DNA from 4 places in the Aliiglaciecola sp. LCG003 genome. Region 4 is predicted to be linked to each of the others. Evidence: predicted binding sites of a transcription regulator. Region 4 holds the regulator's gene; each other region holds the start of a gene.
The links. Region 4 encodes sigma-54, which starts transcription at its own class of promoters, with help from an activator protein. Its sites were predicted from a motif close to GTTGGCACGNNNNTNGNNT; they were not measured.
Positions count from the first base shown of each region.

Region 1: the regulator sigma-54 is predicted to act here: its motif matches at 2,759-2,777, upstream of QR722_RS11230 (S8 family peptidase).
Region 2: the regulator sigma-54 is predicted to act here: its motif matches at 2,513-2,531, upstream of QR722_RS13775 (PEP-CTERM sorting domain-containing protein).
Region 3: the regulator sigma-54 is predicted to act here: its motif matches at 2,330-2,348, upstream of flgB (flagellar basal body rod protein FlgB).

Region 1 is NZ_CP128185.1:2,628,195-2,632,965, forward strand. Features, by position in the region: gene QR722_RS11230 (S8 family peptidase) at 123-2,702, opposite strand; gene QR722_RS11235 (phosphoribosyltransferase) at 3,221-3,778, opposite strand; gene QR722_RS11240 (lipoprotein-releasing ABC transporter permease subunit) at 3,914-4,771, opposite strand, start outside.
Region 2 is NZ_CP128185.1:3,152,847-3,157,617, forward strand. Features, by position in the region: gene flhA (flagellar biosynthesis protein FlhA) at 1-1,652, opposite strand, end outside; gene QR722_RS13775 (PEP-CTERM sorting domain-containing protein) at 1,798-2,403, opposite strand; gene pssA (CDP-diacylglycerol--serine O-phosphatidyltransferase) at 2,611-3,435, opposite strand; gene xdp1 (exosortase-dependent surface protein XDP1) at 3,757-4,566, shown strand.
Region 3 is NZ_CP128185.1:1,367,968-1,372,738, reverse strand. Features, by position in the region: gene flgE (flagellar hook protein FlgE) at 1-729, opposite strand, end outside; gene QR722_RS05785 (flagellar hook assembly protein FlgD) at 756-1,442, opposite strand; gene flgC (flagellar basal body rod protein FlgC) at 1,469-1,891, opposite strand; gene flgB (flagellar basal body rod protein FlgB) at 1,888-2,292, opposite strand; gene QR722_RS05770 (CheR family methyltransferase) at 2,403-3,236, opposite strand; gene QR722_RS05765 (chemotaxis protein CheV) at 3,259-4,185, opposite strand; gene flgA (flagellar basal body P-ring formation chaperone FlgA) at 4,357-4,771, shown strand, end outside.
Region 4 is NZ_CP128185.1:3,725,646-3,730,416, forward strand. Features, by position in the region: gene kdsC (3-deoxy-manno-octulosonate-8-phosphatase KdsC) at 1-128, shown strand, start outside; gene lptC (LPS export ABC transporter periplasmic protein LptC) at 125-685, shown strand; gene lptA (lipopolysaccharide transport periplasmic protein LptA) at 672-1,217, shown strand; gene lptB (LPS export ABC transporter ATP-binding protein) at 1,217-1,942, shown strand; gene QR722_RS16225 (RNA polymerase factor sigma-54) at 2,005-3,480, shown strand; gene hpf (ribosome hibernation promoting factor) at 3,507-3,794, shown strand; gene ptsN (PTS IIA-like nitrogen regulatory protein PtsN) at 3,813-4,259, shown strand; gene rapZ (RNase adapter RapZ) at 4,256-4,771, shown strand, end outside.

The DNA of each region.
Region 1 (4,771 bases), 1.1 Mb from region 4:
AACTAATTAGTGTCTATTAAACATAAAGTTACTTGAATTTACTCTATTTGTATAGGGAAGAGGTTTTTAACCGCAAAAAAACGAGTACATAAGGTACTCGTTTTGAGTTAGTTGAGTGAGCGCTATTCTTGTTCAACCCATCTTTGGTTAAACATGCTCACATTGGATTCACTGCTAGCAGCCCGAGTGTTACCCCATAGTTGTGAATCACTATTAAACCTGACATTTCCCCACAGTTGTGAACTGCTATCAAAGCGCACGTTGCCCCAAAGCTGGGAATCACTAAAGAATTTCACGTTGCCCCACAACTGAGAATCATTGTTAAAGCGCACATTACCCCAAAGTTGTGAGTTGCTATTGAAACGTACATTACCCCATAGCTGCGAATCATTATTAACATTGCCCCACAATTGAGAGTCACTGTCGAAACGAACATTACCCCATAATTGAGAATTACTGAGGAAGCGCACGTTGCCCCACAATTGTGAATCTTGGTATACGCCGTTCCAACCCATGCCCTGAGCATCTGGAATATAAAAATCACCGTCACCCTCATAACGACGTGCGGGACCAACATAATGATTTTCGCCAGATAAATCCTGTGCAATATCCATACCTGCATTGCCACAGCCTACTGCACTTTCATGCAATGCACTCATGGCATCAACCAAGCCAGCACCTTGTTGAAATACACTATAAGCAAGATTACCGTCTTCTTTTACGGCTACCTTAGCGGTATACATCAAGCGACATTTAATGTCATCCGGACTCAGGCTAGGATCTTTTTGTAACATCAACGCGACCACCCCTGACATAATAGCGGTGGACTGCGAAGAACCCGATAATAGGAAGTATTGTCCGTTATCGTCATAGATTGTGTAGTTGGTACTGATAAAAGTCTCTTCATCTAACAAACCTTGAATATGGCCACCTGGTGCGACAATTTCTGGCTTTACAAAACCTTCAAACGTAGGACCTGCACTAGAGAAACTCGTAACAAAATCATCACCAAGGTTATCTACAGTGTAATTATCCGAAGTCGCACCTACTGTAATAATGTAAGGAGTGTTACCTGGTACGCCAATGGTCATAGCCTCGGGTCCCTGATTACCAGCAGCAGCCAATACAGTGATACCGGCTTCCCAGGCACGCATTACCGCTTGGTTGATAGGGTCATCCCAGTAATATGAGCTAGGTATAGCACTAAAGGACAAATTAAGCACCTTGATGTTAAGCGCATCTTTATGGTCTATAACATATTCCACTGCGGCCAAAATACTGGCATAACTTGCTCTTCCTTGTTCATCAAACGCTTTGACAATAACCAAGTTTGCATCAGGCGCGATTCCATTATAACTGCCGGTCATCTCGCCTCGTGCGTTGAAAGTAGCTGAGTTATTAGCAATGATGCTGGCAACGTGGGTTCCGTGACCATTCTCATCATTTGCACTATCAACATTGTCACTATCTAATACGTTGAACTCACGAATAAATCGACTTGAGCCCATGGTGTCTTCGCGAATGCTTTTGAAGCTCTCAAGACCCGTATCGATAATAGCTACCGTAACATCTTTGCCGGTATAGCCGAGTTTATGAGCTTCATCTGCTCTAACAATAGTAGGGTAGTATGTATCTCGACGATAACTCTGTTGTGGGGTTAAATTGGTTGTTGCCATTTCTTGGAATTGACCGTCTGAATATTCAAGTACAACGCTATATTGAAAGTCATCAACAGAAGACAGTTGGCTAAAAGCCACATCAATAATAACTTCCTCACCTTTGCTCAGCGTAATTGCATCAGATAAACTAATTTCTGCGCTTCCACCTTCTAGAGGCATATCAATAATTGCTACCTGATTCAAGTTGAAGGTTTTTACTGCGCCGTTCTCAACAGGCCAATCGATCATGACTTTTGTTAAGGTTGCGGTACTTTCAGTTGCAGCAAGGGTTTTCCAGTTCATTGACTTGCGTTTAGTGTTATAGCGTATTGGCGTGTCGACATTGTCTTGCAACTGTTTTTCAATATCGATTTTGTCGCCGTTAGTCATATTCAATGCAATTTGATAATCTGACTCAATAACACTTGGTGGATTTTGAAAAGACATTTCCACTTTAACTTGCTTCTTACCCTTGAATCTAAGGGTTTTTCTGCTTGAAAAAGTAATAGTGGCACCTGATGGCGTCATCTGTAATTTGGCATGTTTACTACTTTTCGATAAATTAAATTTTCTGCCTGCAAAACTCAGCCCGACTAGCTTGCCATTTTCTTTCGGCCAGTTCAGTTCAACCTGCTTAATATCAAGATCTTGATCGATAAAACTTTTCGTGTACCAAACGACTTGATTAGCATTCAAGTCGAATTTGAGGGGCTTTTTACTCGCCCACTTGGCTGCACTTACATCGACACCAGTATCGCTAAAGAAGCGCAACATAGGATTGACAGATTTGACCATGCTGATTTGCTGCTGAGTCAAAGACGCTGAAATAGCCTCAATCACCTTATACTTGTGCAACACAACACCACCGACTGCGGTAACTTCGCGCTGCATGGTGGATTGACTTGCACCTTGGACGATAAAAGATTGAACAGCACTGCCCTCACTTTTCTCAGGGGCAACTTCCGAGCTTAACGTCTGCATCAAGCCAGCGCTAAAAAGCACTAAAACTAGAATTGTTAAACAGAACGAAAACATTTTGTTCATGAACGACATCTCCTGATAATCACTTCAGCCCAACATAGGACTTCACGTAATTGTAAATGCAGCTATTGGGCCAACATTTCACAAGAGACAAATAAAACAAAATAGCCAATAATTTCATATAGTTATAAATAAACGCTAAGCTATATTTAGCCATATCTAGGGTTTTCTAACTTTGACTAAAATAATGACAAATCAAATGAATCGATATTGAGTCATTATTTAAGTGGGAGTTAAATTTTGAATCTAAATTTGCACATTAACATCAATGGGTGAAGCTACCCAATGGCACACACTTTATCTGGATAATATGCGGCAAGCTATGGAAAACATTAAGATTTAAGAGTATTTATCTACTCAGCCATCAAGAAGCTAGTTGTTAGGTTTCATCAGCCGTTTAGGCAGAGATCTTTATCAGCGGGGTTAGCTTATTGTTTGGGGATGAAAGGGCAAAATTTGCCGCAAAAATTGATTCATGACTGGTAAAACAAGTCATGAATCTTAACTATGACGATGTCTGTTTAAAACAAAATATCATGAACATTTTTAAGATCTGTCTTACCCGCGATAATCTCATCTGGGGTTAGGCCTGAAATTTCATGGGGAAAAACTAACCACTCATCACTTTCGTGCACATAATAGTCAGGTACTATTTGAGTTTTATTATTGGCAGGTTTGTAATATGGACAGGCAATACGGATATCTTCAGGCATATTACGACGAGATAGTTTCTTTATTTGTGCAATCAATGCTTCGACACTTCGTCCGGAATCAAACACATCATCTACAATCAATAAACCGTCACTGGCATTAGCGTTTTCAATAAGATAATGCAATCCATGCACTTTTATTTCTTTAGACTGTTTATCAATCCCATAGTACGAAGACGTGCGCACCGCAATATGGTCAGTCTCAACTTGTTTATAGTCAAAATATTCTTGCACTGCAATACCAATGGGTGCGCCGCCTCGCCATATGCCAACAATAAAATGGGGACGAAACCCATCTTCGAAAACTTTAGCAGCTAACCTAAATGAATCTTCAAGTAACTGTTGTGCAGTAATGTAAGTTTTTTGCATTAACAAACCTTAGTGACATGTGATTGATGAATATCATCAAAACTCAATAAAAAGAAAACGTTATTATAGCTAAAAGCCATCCAGTTTTGATGGAAAATATCCATAATTCGTAACTACAAACTTAATATTCTAGCTTTATTCGTATTTTAGCGCGTTAGCTGGCTGTACTTTCAATGCACGGTAAGCAGGATAGAGTGTCGCGGCAAAACATAAGCCAATTGAAAGAAATACAAGAGACGCAATTTGTGCCCATTGAATATCGACAGGCAACCCCTGATTGTCACCAATCGAGATTGGTGCGCCCAGTAAACTAAGCAATGGATTTATTTGGCTTACCAACAGCAAACCAACAAACAAACCAAATAATGTGCCTTTAATCCCATTATACAAACCATTGATTAAAAATATAGAGAGTATCTGATGACCTTGCATCCCTTGAGTACGCAGGATGGCAATATCCCCTTGCTTCTCGGTCACTACCATCACCAATGCAGAGACTATATTGAAAGCAGCTACCGCAATGATCAGCAATAACATCAGCGACATCATATTCTTTTCCATCTTTACCGCATCAAATAAAGGTCCTTGTCGAGCTCTCCAATTAACGGTAGGTAGATCAATCAACTTTTCAACCTTCAAGTAATCGAAGGCATCATCCAGAAACAGTCGAGTTTGACTGATTTGGGCAAGGGATTTACGCAACAACTTGGCATTATCACCGATGTGTAAATACACTACCTTATCATCCAGCTGTGAGCCCAATTCGAAGATGCCGACGATGTTGAACAGACGCTGGCTAGGCATTCTTCCAAATGGTGTAAAACTGCTGGCATTGGCTGATATTATTCGAGTCTGATCCCCTGGACGTAGATCTAATTTGCTGGCCAACGGTCGACCAATGATTATATTAAATTGCCCTTCAGCTAAATCGTCAAATTTCCCAAACAACATATTCTGTGCAACAACAGATTGAGTCATAAAAGATGGTTCAAT
Region 2 (4,771 bases), 570 kb from region 4:
TCATACAACAGAGTTTGTAGGACTTTCACCACCGTACTAAGTGGTAACAAATCTGGCACTAAACCTTCGACTAATTTGGGACTTGATTTGGCTAACATATCAAGTAGCTGCTGGACTTCTTCATGGCCAAGTAATTGATAGGCATTATTGGTCAGCAATTGACTCAGATGTGTCGCCACCACAGTGGCAGAATCAACTACCGTGTAACCTAACGTCTGTGCATGTTCACGTTGCTCAGGGCGGATCCATACCGCATCCAAGCCAAATGCAGGATCTTTGGTCGCTTTACCTTCCAACTTACCAAAAACCTGGCCGGGGTTGATCGCCAATTCATCATCATGACTAATTTCAGCATCGCCTACGGTCACGCCCAGCATGGCAATAGTGTAACTATTTGGGCTCAAATCTAGGTTGTCACGGATATGCACGGGCGGGATTAAAAAGCCCAACTCTTGAGATAACTTCTTCCTGACCCCTTTAATACGGGTCAGCAACTCGCCACCTTGGGTTTTATCAACTAGCGGAATAAGCCTGTAACCCACTTCCAACCCTATGGTGTCAACATGCTGTACATCATCCCAACCAAGCTCTTTGATTTCAGCTGGTTGTAAGCTTTGTTCCGGCAACTTATCCAAGGATTTTGGTTCTTCCGCTGCCTTCTTAGCGCTCCAAGTATTGAAATAAGCAACACCACCCACTACGGCACTAAATCCTAAGAAAGCAATATGTGGCATACCTGGCACTATACCCATTACGAACAAAATACCCGAGGTCACATACAATGCTTTTTGATTACCCAATTGACGCTTCATTTCCGCGCCCATCTCTTGTGAGTCATTTTCACGGGTAACGATGATTGCGGTAGCTACCGATAGTAATAGCGAAGGTATTTGCGCCACTAGACCATCACCAATGGTAAGTAGAGTATAAATCTCGATGGCATCACCAAACGCCAAATCGTGTTGAATAATACCGATGAATAAACCACCAACAATATTAATCAACATGATGAATAGCCCTGCAACGGCATCACCTTTAACGAACTTAGAGGCACCATCCATGGAACCGTAAAAATCCGCTTCTGAAGTAATTTCTAGGCGTCTGATGCGGGCTTCATCTTGATCGATATAACCAGCATTTAGGTCTGCATCAATCGCCATTTGCTTACCTGGCATAGCATCCAAGGTAAAGCGAGCGCTTACTTCGGATATCCGCCCGGCACCGGCAGTAACAACTTTAAAATTGATGATCAGTAGTATGGCGAATACCACTATACCTACTGCATAATTGCCACCGATTACGACCGCACCAAAAGCTTCAATGACTTTCCCTGCCGCATCCCCACCTTCATGACCTTCCAGTAATACGATACGAGTTGAGGCGACATTCAAGGCAAGTCGCAATACCGTAGCGATTAGCAAGACTAATGGGAAGATACCGAAATCCACCGGTTTTTTGGTAAAAACCGATACCAGGATCACCATCAATGACAATGCGATATTAAAACTGAAGAGGATGTCGAGTAAAAATGCAGGCATTGGCAAGATCACCATACCCATAATGGCCAAGACCACCAGAGGTGCACCCACGCCACCAGTAAATTGCTTTACTTGATTTTTATCAACGCTATTTAATAAGCCAGTAAGTTGCATATAACGAGTTTTTGACGGTGTGAGAGAATAACAGTGGGATTGCAACAACTGAGCCAGCTTTTAGTAAAAGCCGTAAACAACAATATTTTAATAGTCAAAAATAAAAAACCCAGCCGAAGCTGGGTTTTCATCATTCAAAAGCGTCTTATTTAGCAGAAACTTTTCTGCGAACTAGTAGACCTAGGCCAGCTAGCATTAGCAATAATGCAGAAGGCTCTGGCACATAAGTAACAGCGCCAAGATTAGTTTCAGCAAACGCAACTGGGAATACGTCTTCGATATCACCGTTTACGTCATAGAAAATTTCATCTAACACCATGAAACCACCAAAAGCACTAAGCTCAAGCGCTAGTACGTAATCAGGTGAAGCACCGAAAAGGTTAAATTCGTCAACAAAAAAATCTAAACCTGCAAACGGATTGAACATATCAATACCGGCAGTTAATAGCTGAGGTGAAAACTCTGCTGATACAGCATCAGATAAGCCAAGGGACAAAGTACCAGGGCTAAGATCAAGGACGGTAGATTCAGCGCTTAAAAAGCCAAAGTCATCTGCATCATCAGTATTATAGGTAATAGAACCGATTAATTGGTTTGCACCTTCAACAATCCCGTAAGGGTTTGAATCTGCAAAATCAACAGACACATAGATGTCCTGTTTGATGATTGCGCCTGCACTGGCGGTCATAGACATGCCAAGAGTAGAAACGATTAAACCTGTAGCAAGCAAAACTTTATTCAAATACTTCATAAGTGGGCCTTATATTTTTTGTAATCTGGATTGGTGTATCCGATCATTCTTGTTGTTTTAATAATTGTTACGCGATCACTTTTTGTGAATGTGACCTCTACCGACTTTAAAGCAAATAACGAACCAATATTTATTTTCCATAAATTTCAACAAGTTACTATTAGGCTTGGTTTACTAATAGATAAATCCGTTAAAATTATTGACACTTTATTTAGTTTTCGGCGCCGCATCAGGCTGATCATCCTCATGTGAGGAATGATCATTTTCATCACTACTGAAGTCCGCATCATGTTCTTCGTGATCACCCACCACATCTTCCAACCTAACTTTATCGACGCTTCGGAAAGTATTGATGGGGCCGGCCAATGCATAAAGTGCAAAGACAAGGAATAAAATTAATGAAGGTTCTGTAGCCACCACCACAAATACCAACATAACCAATAGGATAGCTACAAAAGGCACTTTGCCATGCAGATTAAGTTCTTTAAAAGAATTGTATTTAAAGTTACTGACCATCAACAAACCAGCCAGACCTGTCACCAAAGCAACAATAATACCGTTATCACTTCCTCTAAGACCATATTCCTCACCTACCCAGACCAACCCTGCGACTAACGCCGCAGCCGCCGGGCTGGCTAAGCCTTGGAAGAAACGTTTATCCGCCACACCTAGCTGAGTATTAAAGCGCGCCAAACGCAGGGCAGCGCCAGCGACATAGATAAAGGCTGCTAACCAACCTATTTTGCCTAAATCAGCCAACCCCCAATTATAGGCAACCAGTGCTGGGGCCATACCAAAAGACACCATATCGGCCATTGAGTCGTATTCGGCGCCAAATTCACTTTGAGTATTGGTCATGCGCGCTACGCGGCCGTCCAGACCATCAAAAATCATCGCGATAAAAATCGCTACAGCCGCTGCTTCAAAACGGCCATTCATTGACGCTACAACTGCATAGAATCCAGAAAAAAGTCCCGCAGTGGTTAGCAAGTTAGGTAATAAGTAAATACCTTTACGTTTAGATTCAGTCATTAGTCCTCCTAAATTAGGCTCACAAGATACCATAACGTCTAGGATACGGTACAAGGGAAAAACAAGATTTTTCAAATAGAATAGCGATCCCTAGCGTAATTGGTTAGAATTGTGTCACTATTTACCGGCAGTGTGAAAGTTAAGTGTCTGGAATTTTTACACCAGCACTTTAGCTTTACCTTAACCACAGCGAATAACATTGAAAAGCCATTGTTTTTAAACGGTTTTATAAAACTGGAACAATAGTTGCTTAACTCGGATCAGAGATATTTTGAAATCGGTACGGTGACATCCGTAGCTTCGAAAATTAGGACGCACAATATGTTTAAAAGAGCAGTAACAGGTTTTTTTGTGTTATCGATAGCAAGTTTGGCTAACGCATCCACCACGACTTACACTCCGCAAGATTGGAATCTAACATCCTCTAATGTCAGCATCAGCGGTAACCAAATCTATAAATCTGCCGGGGCGAACGGTGTGAAAATCACCGCTTGGGCTAACTCTGGTAATTTCGGCGTATGTGGGACGGGTCCTGAATGTGATCCAGGTTCAGCATCTTACGACCAAGACCCCTTTCTTGAGCGTGCGCAGCTTACCAGTTACAGCAGTGGTATTGGCGCGATTAATGCCGACGACAGCACCAGTGATCCGCATCATGCATTGGATAACAAAGGCAGTAACACCAACTGGGCTGAGTTTGACATGGTATTGTTTGAATTCGATACCGCAGTAGAACTGACCGGTTTGCGTGCTGGTTGGGCAAGCAACGATTCTGATATGACTGTACTTGGTTACACTGGCTCAACCGCTTTAGATACCAATACACCTTTCGCTTCAGATGATAAATGGAGTGATCTTGTAGGCAAGGGTTGGGGCTACCATACTGATGTCATGAACCTTGGTGTAAATAATACTAAAACTATTGCTCCCGGTTTTGAATCTAAATATTGGTTAGTTGGCGTGTACAATCCAGTATTTACTGGCGCAACGAATAGCAGTTGGGATGCAGTCAAGTTAAGCATGGTTTCAACCAGAAAGGCTGACAGTCAAACTAGCGTGCCAGAGCCAGCTACTTTCGCCTTGATGTTGGCTGGTGTTGCAGCTTTATTGAGACGTAAAAAGACGGTATAAGCCAAATAATTCCAAGAAAAGACGGTTCGCCGTCTTTTTTTATGCCTGAAATCCCTGTGCTAAATGACAAATACCCCGTTTACCTTGATGTGCAATATGAATACATCTAATGTTATTCTTGCGCTTCAAGTCTATATGACTTGTTATACCCTACGGGTGTAAAAATCTCGACTTTGCTGTATGTTAAGCAGCTTAAATAAAGTTT
Region 3 (4,771 bases), 2.1 Mb from region 4:
GGCACCGGCGACATTTGGTGTATCACCGGCAGTATCAAGTCCAACATCATCAACATAAGTTGCCACAACCCATTCATTAGTAGCTGACACGTCTTTCATGAAGTAGTAGGTCATAACATGGCTGTCACCTAATGAATCATAAACTGTAATCGACGTCGCAGCATTATAGGTTGTCGGGTCTGATGGGTCGAATAAGGTAACATCAACGGCATCATCTCCTGCGGGCAAATTGAAACGTGGTGATACTTCTGTTGTGGCTTGTGGAGAACCAGAAGAATCAGGAATTCGCACCGGTACAGTGGTGCTAAGTGCTACCGAAGCGGAGGTGCCATCTGAATTAACGGGGAAACCCATAAGGTTATCGCCATTCGAGTTGACCACAAAATTGTCTTGATCGAGTTTGAACTGACCTGCGCGGGTAAAAGAAAAATCTCTAGAGGTGATATCCGGCGTAGTGGTAAAAAATCCATTGCCGGTTATGGCTAAATCAAGTGCTGTATTGGTAAATTGCAAGCTACCTTGTGAAAACTGCTGCGCCACTTCTTGAGTTAACACCCCGTCACCGACTTTAGTTCGACCACCTGACAGCAAAGATGCGGCGTAAACGTCACCAAACTCCGCCCGTGATTCTTTAAAACCTACGGTATTCACGTTGGCAATGTTGTTTGCCGTTACATCTAGATCTCGTTGTGCGGCTGATACACCACTTAATGCTATGTTAAAAGACATTATCTACTCTCCTAAAACTTTTGGGGTTACCCGCCGATTTGAATGACTTCACTCAAATTAACACTTGTTTCGCCATCCAAATTTAAAATGACACCGTTGTTATTGCCTGCCAGACTGACACTATCTACATTGCGATTGATCGCTGTAGGTAAGGTGGTTGATTCACCTAACTGGATACCTTGTGCTCTAACAACATAGTTGCCAGCAGGCAAAACATTGCCGTTTGCATCAGTACCATCCCAATTAAACTCAATATTGCCAGCTGACTGTATGCCTGCAGAGATGGTTTTAATCACCTCACCTATTTCGCTTTCAATGGTTATCTCTAATTCTTGGGTTGTTTTATCCGTGATGACAACACCTGAGATACCATCACCGGCATTGTTCAAGTAGCCCACATTCCCTGCTAGCAACACGTCTTGACCGATAAGACTGGAGGCCTGCAGCGCTTGGTTTGAAGTCATCGAAGTAGCAAATTCGTCAAACTTAGAATTTAAATCAGTGATACCTTCTGAGATAGTAAAGCTGGTCATTTGCGAAACCATTTGATCATTATCCACAGGTTTGGTCGGGTCCTGATTTGCCAACTGCTCGGTCAAGATGGCAAAAAAGTCTTCCTGGGACAGTCTTTGATTACTGCCGTCATCTACTGGAACCGCATCCGGTTGCAGATAGAGGTTTGGATCCAAACCCGTATTTTTTGTTACGTCCACGTTACTATCCTCACTAATTCAGTGAATTATTGACCTTGGCCTAATTGCAGCACTCGTCTGAATATTCTTTTGGTTGTATCTGCAAGTTGCACATTCGTTTCATAGGCTTTGGATGCAGACATCATGTCAGCCATTTCTTCGACGACATTGACGTTCGACTTGTATATATAGCCATTTTGATCGGCCATTGGATGACCTGGGCTGTATTCAATTTGCAAAGGTTTCTGGCTTTCAACTACACCTAGCACCTGTACTCCAGCCCCTTGCGCCGCACCTTCTGTTGCTCTTTGTAATTCAGCGGCGAAGACCGGGTGGCGTGCTTTATAAGTTTCGTCGTAACTGCTGCTGACACTATTTGCATTTGCTATATTACTGGCTGTGGTGTTTAACCTGAGGCTTTCTGCACTCATGCCTGTAGAAGCAATATCCATAACCCTAAATAAACTCATTGCCCTTGTCCTCCAGATAACGCTTTTTTCATACCTTTAATTTTTCCATTTAAAAACTGAATGCCTGCTTGATAGCGCATACCGTTTTCCAAAAAATTGTTCCGTTCTGCTTGCACTTCGACGGTATTTCCATCGCCTGTATCGGCTTGTAGCGGGATACGATACTCGAGTTGAGCTTGGGATTGCATACGACCTTCAAAATGCTTGTCGTGCGTGCGAGACATAGATTGCTGACGATCATGCTGGGCGGATTGCATTGCTTTTTGGAAATCTATCCCCCGGGCTTTATAGCCAGGCGTGTTGGCATTAGCGAGGTTGCCAGCAATGACTTCCATCGTATTGGTCCGTACTGTCATTGCTTTGTGGTGCAAACCCACCAATTTATCTAAGCTGATTGCCATTGTCTGCTCGCATTGATTACTTTCATTGGTAAATGTTTAGCAATCTATATGCCAATAAAAATTGACGCAGCGAGGTGTGAAGCGAAGGAAATATTTAAATCATTGTATTTCTAAGGTTTTTTCTGATAATACAAGCCGGGATTATTACGTATCATACTAAATTGGTCCGTTACTTCAGAGATGGATTCTGACGCACCGAGGAACAATATACCGTTGTCTTGCAGGGAGGCGGCAATTTGTTGCAGTATTTTCCGCTTATTTTGCTGAGAGAAGTAAATCAATACATTGCGGCAAAATACAATGTCGAAGCGGCCTAAGTTGGCGAAACTACCCAGTAGATTAAGCTCTTGAAAGTTAACTAGAGAACTTACTCCACGAGCAAGTTGCATACTGCCATTGTCTAGAGAGGTAAAATAACGCTGTTTTAAATCATCTGGCAAACCTCGGCCCAATGACAATCCGTCATATTGAGCCAATCTTGCTTTTTGTAACATATCAGCAGATATATCTGTTGCAACAATCTCAACACCAGCGGGAAACGCTCGCGGATTTTGCCGTTTGTATTCTTGCACCAACATAGCAATAGAATACGGCTCTTGACCTGATGAGCAGGCGGCACTCCATATTCTGACTTTGCGATTGAGGCTAGTTAGATTTTGAAAAAGATCTTTGCTTAAAATTTCGAATGGATATTTGTCTCTGAACCAAAGGGTTTCATTGGTTGTCATAGCGTCAATGACTTTTTCGCGTAACAAGCTGTTGCGCCCGGTTACAACAGCCTTCAACATTGCTGACAAGTCTTGTTGATTCTCTTGACGCACCAAAGGCATCAAACGACTTTTAACCAAATAAGCTTTGCTTTCGCTCAATACAATGCCACATTGACGTTCAAGAAATTGTGCAAATTGAACGAAGTCTTGATGTGAAAGTTCGTTAGTGTTCAATCAAAAAATCCAATTTAAAGGTTTATTTATCAAACCATTTTTTAACAGCACTTGCCAATTCATCTGGATGAAACTTAGCAATAAAATCATCTGCACCGACTTTCTTAACCATAGCCTGATTAAACACACCACTCAGTGAAGTATGTAATACAACCTTAAGTTTTTGCAGTTCAGGGGTATTTTTAATCTCAGCGGTTAAGGTATAGCCGTCCATCTCTGGCATTTCAATATCTGAGACTAAAACACCTACTTTATCGGTAACATCACCCGTTTCTGCGGCTATCTCTTTTAAACGATTTAACGCCTCAAGACCATTTTTTGCGGCTTCAATATTCAGTCCTAAAGCCGTTAATGCTTTCTTGACTTGATTTCTAGCTACCGAAGAATCATCAGCGATAAAAATTATCTTATTGGTGATATTCTCTTTCGAAATATCTAAATCACCGGCCAATTCACTACTGACTTCGGCATTGAGTGGTGAAATTTCGTTTAATATTTTTTCCACATCAAGAATTTCAATTAGTTCATTTTCGACTTCTGTAACCGCTGTCAAATAACTTGCTTTACCGGTTCCTTGCGGGGGAGGCATGATTGCATCCCAATTGGTATTGATAATTCGCTCAACTGAACCAACCAAGAAGCCCTGCACCGAACGATTGTATTCAGCAATGACGATAAAAGCATTACTAACATCTTCAATTTTGCGGCCACCGGTAGCCATACTCAAATCAATGACTGAGATGGTTTGCCCTCGAATGTGTGCAACCCCTCTGACTAATTTATTTTGTTTGGGAATAGAGGTTAACGGAGGGCACTGCAGCACCTCACGCACTTTAAACACATTAATACCAAAACGTTGTCTGCCATTTAGCTTAAATAGCAACAGCTCTAAACGGTTCTGTCCAACTAGCTGTGTTCGTTGATTAACTGAGTCAAGAATTCCTGACATACATCACCCCAAATAAAAATAAATTAGGCACAAATATTGCGTTACTTGATCACATTATATGACGGTATACACGCTTATGTACCAGAACAGTTGTTTTGTGCCGGTTTTTTGACGCAAACAACAGTTATTAAGATAGAAAACTAAGCATAGACAAAATGGTGGCAACTGAACATGAAAAAATTACTTAATCCTTCCAGAACACCTATTTTTCTCTCTTTTTACTGTTTAATGGCATTTTTCAGCTCTGCCACTGTAACGGCTAGCCAGAATATTAATTTAGCACGAACCGAACTTATTGAAAGTGTGGAAAAATATGTTTCGGACAAATTGTCTTATCAAACTGCAGATGAACTAAGTGAATTAGTGGTCAAAGCGTCCGAGTTAGATCCTCGTCTAGTCATTCCAACGTGTTCTGTTCCCCTTAAGCTACATGCAAGTGACGAGGCCTTGGAACAAACTAATATTACCGTTCGCGCCAGTTGCCCGAATACTGATTGGTATTTATACTTAATTGTCAAAGCATCCAGAATGCAACATGTAGTAGTGCTAACTCGTGCAGTTGGCCCTGGCACCATTATCTCATCGC
Region 4 (4,771 bases):
CCTATGTTCGTCAACAAGCCGAGTATGTGACCCGTACCTATGGTGGCGCTGGGGCCGTGCGTGAAGTGTGCGATTTGATTTTGTTCGCCAATAATAAGTTAAATCATGTCTACGGAAGTAGCACATGAGTCGAATAACTATCAGTATCGGCCTATTATTTTTGTTGGTCTTATTGATTTATGTACCAAGCTGGATGAGCGCAGATCCACAAAACACCAATGAAACTAACGAAGAGTCTTGGCGACCTAACTATCAAGCACGTAACATGCGCAGTACTTTGTACAATGAGTTTGGTGAAATTAATCACCAAGTATTTGCCTTAAAGATGGAACATTATCAGTTATTAGGTTTCACACTCTTTAGTCAGCCACGTTACACCATATATGTGGCGGATCAACAAAACCCTTGGCATGTTGAGGCGACAGAAGGAACCTTGTACGACGACAACCGAATTCAATTGGAAACTGATGTTGAAATCCGCAGCTTGGACGAAAGTGGATTTATCCAAACCATCAAGACTCAATTTTTAGAAATTAATCTGGGAGACAAGACCATGATGTCAGATCAACCAGTACAAATTAACGGCAAAAATTTTGTTGTCATGAGCAATGGCTTTTCAGCAAACTTAGCCACACAAGAATATGAGTTAAAAGATCATGTCCAAACACAATATGCTCCGCGCTAGTGCACTAATATTTTTCATCGCCAGCAGCCAAGTTTCATTAGCTGACGAAAATGACTTTGAACTGCCCATAAAAGTCGATTCTCAATCTAATTTTTTTGATGGCAAAACCAAAACATCCATTTTTCGCAAAGATGTCAAAATCACTCAAGGTTCGTTGGAGATTTTAGCGGATGAAGTAGAAGTCATTGCCGGCCTAGGGGAAGGCAAAGAAATTTTCATCGCCAGAGGAGAGCCTGCCAAGTATACCCAGAAACTTGATGATGGAGGCTCCATAAGTGCCGCTGCGAATGAAATCAAATATGAAGTCAGTAGCAGAACCCTAACCCTTTCTGGAAATGCTGAGCTGAATCAGGATAGTAGTTTAGTTAAGGGTGAGTCGATTATCTTTAATATGGAACTGGAACAACTGGTAGCAGAGAGCAGCGACAACGGTGAAGGTGGAGTAACCGCGATTTTTCAGCCGGACAGTTTACGCAAAAAATCAGATGATAAAGAATCTGAGCAGCAACTTGAACAGGATAAAAAACCTTAATGGCTACCTTAAGAGCAACCAATCTAGCCAAAGCGTACAAATCTAGACAAGTAGTACGCGACGTTAGCTTAGAGGTGTCCACTGGACAAATTGTCGGTTTGTTGGGTCCCAATGGCGCGGGTAAAACCACTACATTCTATATGATAGTGGGCTTGGTGCCCTTGGATAAAGGCGAGATCATGATTGATCAGAAAGAACTGACCTTTCAGCCCATGCATATCAGAGCCCGCGAAGGTATAGGTTATTTACCTCAAGAGTCGTCCATCTTTCGCAAGCTTACTGTGTATCAAAATATTATGGCTATTTTGCAAACCCGCAAAGAGCTAAGCGCTACACAGCGAGAAGAACAAGCCGATTCTTTGTTAGATGAATTCAATATTAACCACATTCGAAACAGTTTAGGAATGAGCCTGTCTGGTGGCGAAAGACGACGAGTTGAAATTGCCAGGGCCTTGGCTGCATCCCCCGAGTTTATTCTGCTTGATGAACCTTTTGCTGGTGTTGATCCTATTTCGGTAAATGATATAAAAAAGATTATTCAACACTTGCGCGAGCGAGGTATTGGGGTGTTAATAACGGATCATAATGTTCGGGAAACTTTGGATGTCTGTGAAAAAGCCTATATAGTAAGTCATGGTGAACTGATCGCATCAGGCACCGCAGAAGAAGTATTAAATAATCAACAAGTGAGAGATGTATACCTTGGTGAGCAATTCAAGCTATAGTTAAGGTATCAAGAATTTAACCCACAGCTTTCTGGCTAACTGAGTAAGAACTTAAAAAATAAATGAAACCCTCGTTACAGTTAAAATTTAGCCAACAACTCACAATGACTCCGCAGCTTCAGCAGGCTATTCGATTGCTGCAACTGTCGACCCTTGATCTCCAACAGGAAATACAAGAGGCGCTTGAGTCTAATCCGTTATTGGAGATAGAAGAAGGCTCTGATGGCCCTAGCGGTGACGCTGCATTAGCTGAAAATAATGGTAACGAAGCGGACGAGATTATCTCTGCAAGTGCCGACACTATGGACACAAATGAGGCATTAGAGAAAAACGATTTACCTGACGAATTACCCATTGATAGTACTTGGGATGACTACATTAGCGCGTCTTCCGCTCCGGCTTCCATCAGCGGTGGTGGTGGTGATGATGACCAAATATTTCAAGGTGAAACCACAGACAACATCCAAGATCATTTGTTGTGGCAAATGCGCCTCACTCATTTTTCCGATTTAGATATCGCCATCGCTACCGCAATTATTGATTCAATTGATGAATCTGGCTATTTAACCATGAGCACCGAAGAGGTGTTAGCCAGTCTCGATGATGATGAAGTAGAGCTTGACGAAGTAGAATGCGTACTCAAGCGCATTCAAATGTTTGATCCCATAGGCTCAGGTTCTCGCTCCCCACAAGAATGCCTAATGATTCAGCTCAATCAATTTTCAGCGGACACACCTTGGTTAGCTGAGGCTAAATTATTAATTGGTGAGCATGCGGAACTTCTCGGCAGTAAAGATTATCGTACTCTTATGCGTAAGACGCGTTTGAAAGAAGAAGAGTTACGGGAAGCCATGCGCTTGTTGCAAACATTGAATCCACGTCCTGGAAGTGCATTACTTATTGGTGAGCCTGAATATGTTATTCCTGATGTAACGGTAATGAAAAAAAGTGGCAGATGGCAAGTCGAATTAAATCCAGACAGCTTGCCCAAGTTAAACGTGAATCAGCAATATGCAGCAATGAGCCGTAGTGCCAAAAATACCAGTGACAGCCAATTTATCCGTTCTCATATGCAAGAAGCCAAATGGTTTATTAAAAGCCTTGAAAGCCGAAATGATACCTTGTTAAAAGTGGCCAATTGTATCGTTCAACAGCAAATTGGATTTTTCGAGCACGGCCCGGAAATGATGAAACCTATGGTGTTAAATGACGTCGCGGAAATGGTCGACATGCATGAATCAACCATTTCAAGGGTAACTACGCAAAAGTATATGCATACACCCCGTGGGATTTTTGAATTAAAATACTTTTTCTCAAGCCACGTGGCGACTGACTCAGGTGGAGAATGTTCATCTACCGCCATACGCGCTCTGATTAAAAAGCTGGTAGCGTCTGAAATTACGACGAAACCATTAAGCGATAGCAAAATTGCTCAACTGTTGGCTGACCAAGGTATACAGGTTGCCCGACGGACCATAGCAAAATATCGGGAGTCTCTTTCGATCCCACCGTCTAATCAACGCAAGAGCCTGCTGTAGGCTCATCAACAGAAGGAAGACGCTTTATGCAAATTAACCTTACTGGCCATCATGTAGAAATTACAGATTCATTGCGAGACTATGTAGACACGAAATTTACTAAGTTAGAACGACATTTTGACCATATAAACAATGTTCATGTAATCCTAAATGTCGAGAAACTCAATCAAAAAGCCGAAGCAACCGTTCACATGACAGGAGGCGAAGTTTTCGCCACTTCTGAGCATAACGACATGTATGCGGCTATTGATAGTTTGATTGACAAGCTTGATCGACAGGTGATCAAGCATAAGGAAAAAGTTAAGCGCCATTAACCTAAAATTTGAATCTTAATGGAAATTAGAGACATACTTACTCCTGACTGCACAAGCTGTGCAGTTCAGGGGACGAGCAAAAAGCGTATATTAGAAATCATCAGTCAACTCGCAGCCCAAAAGCTGCCCGACATTGATCAAACCGATATACTTACGAGCCTGTTAAGTCGTGAAAAACTTGGTAGCACTGGAATTGGTAATGGCATTGCGTTACCCCATGGCCGTTTGCAAGGCATTGATAAGGTTTTGGCCATATTAATAACCTGTAAACCCGCTATAGCCTTTGATGCTATAGATAATTGTCCGGTTGACATTTTCTTCGCCATTTTGGTTCCTGAAGAACAAGCCCAAGGGCATTTGCAAACCTTGGCAACCATAGCAACTAGACTCAGTGATAAGGAAGTCCTTAAAGTACTCCGAAAATGCGAGACTGATGGGCAATTGTATGAGGCAATCATTGGATGAAATTGATCATCATAAGTGGCCGTTCTGGCTCAGGTAAGTCTATCGCTCTGCGGGCCTTAGAAGATTTAGGTTATTACTGTGTTGATAATATTCCGGTCAACTTACTACCCACCCTTACTCACACAGTGGTGGACGAATACGATCAGGTGGCAGTCAGTATCGATGTACGGAATTTACCTAAGATCCCGGGGGAATTAGTAGAGATACTTGACTACTTACCCTCCACTTGGGATATGACCATTGTCTATCTAGATGCCAGCGACGATATGCTGATAAAACGATTCAGCGAAACCCGTCGTCTGCACCCTCTTTCACGCCAGAACAAATCTTTGTCTGATGCAATTCAAGCCGAAGGACAGCTATTAGCGCCTATCGCTGAGCGAGCCGATTTATACCTGGATACTGATAAATTATCGGTACATCAACTAGCTGAATTAGTTCGTGAACGTATCTTAGGTAAAAAGAGCTCAAGATTAGTATTGGTATTTGAATCATTTGGCTTTAAGTACGGG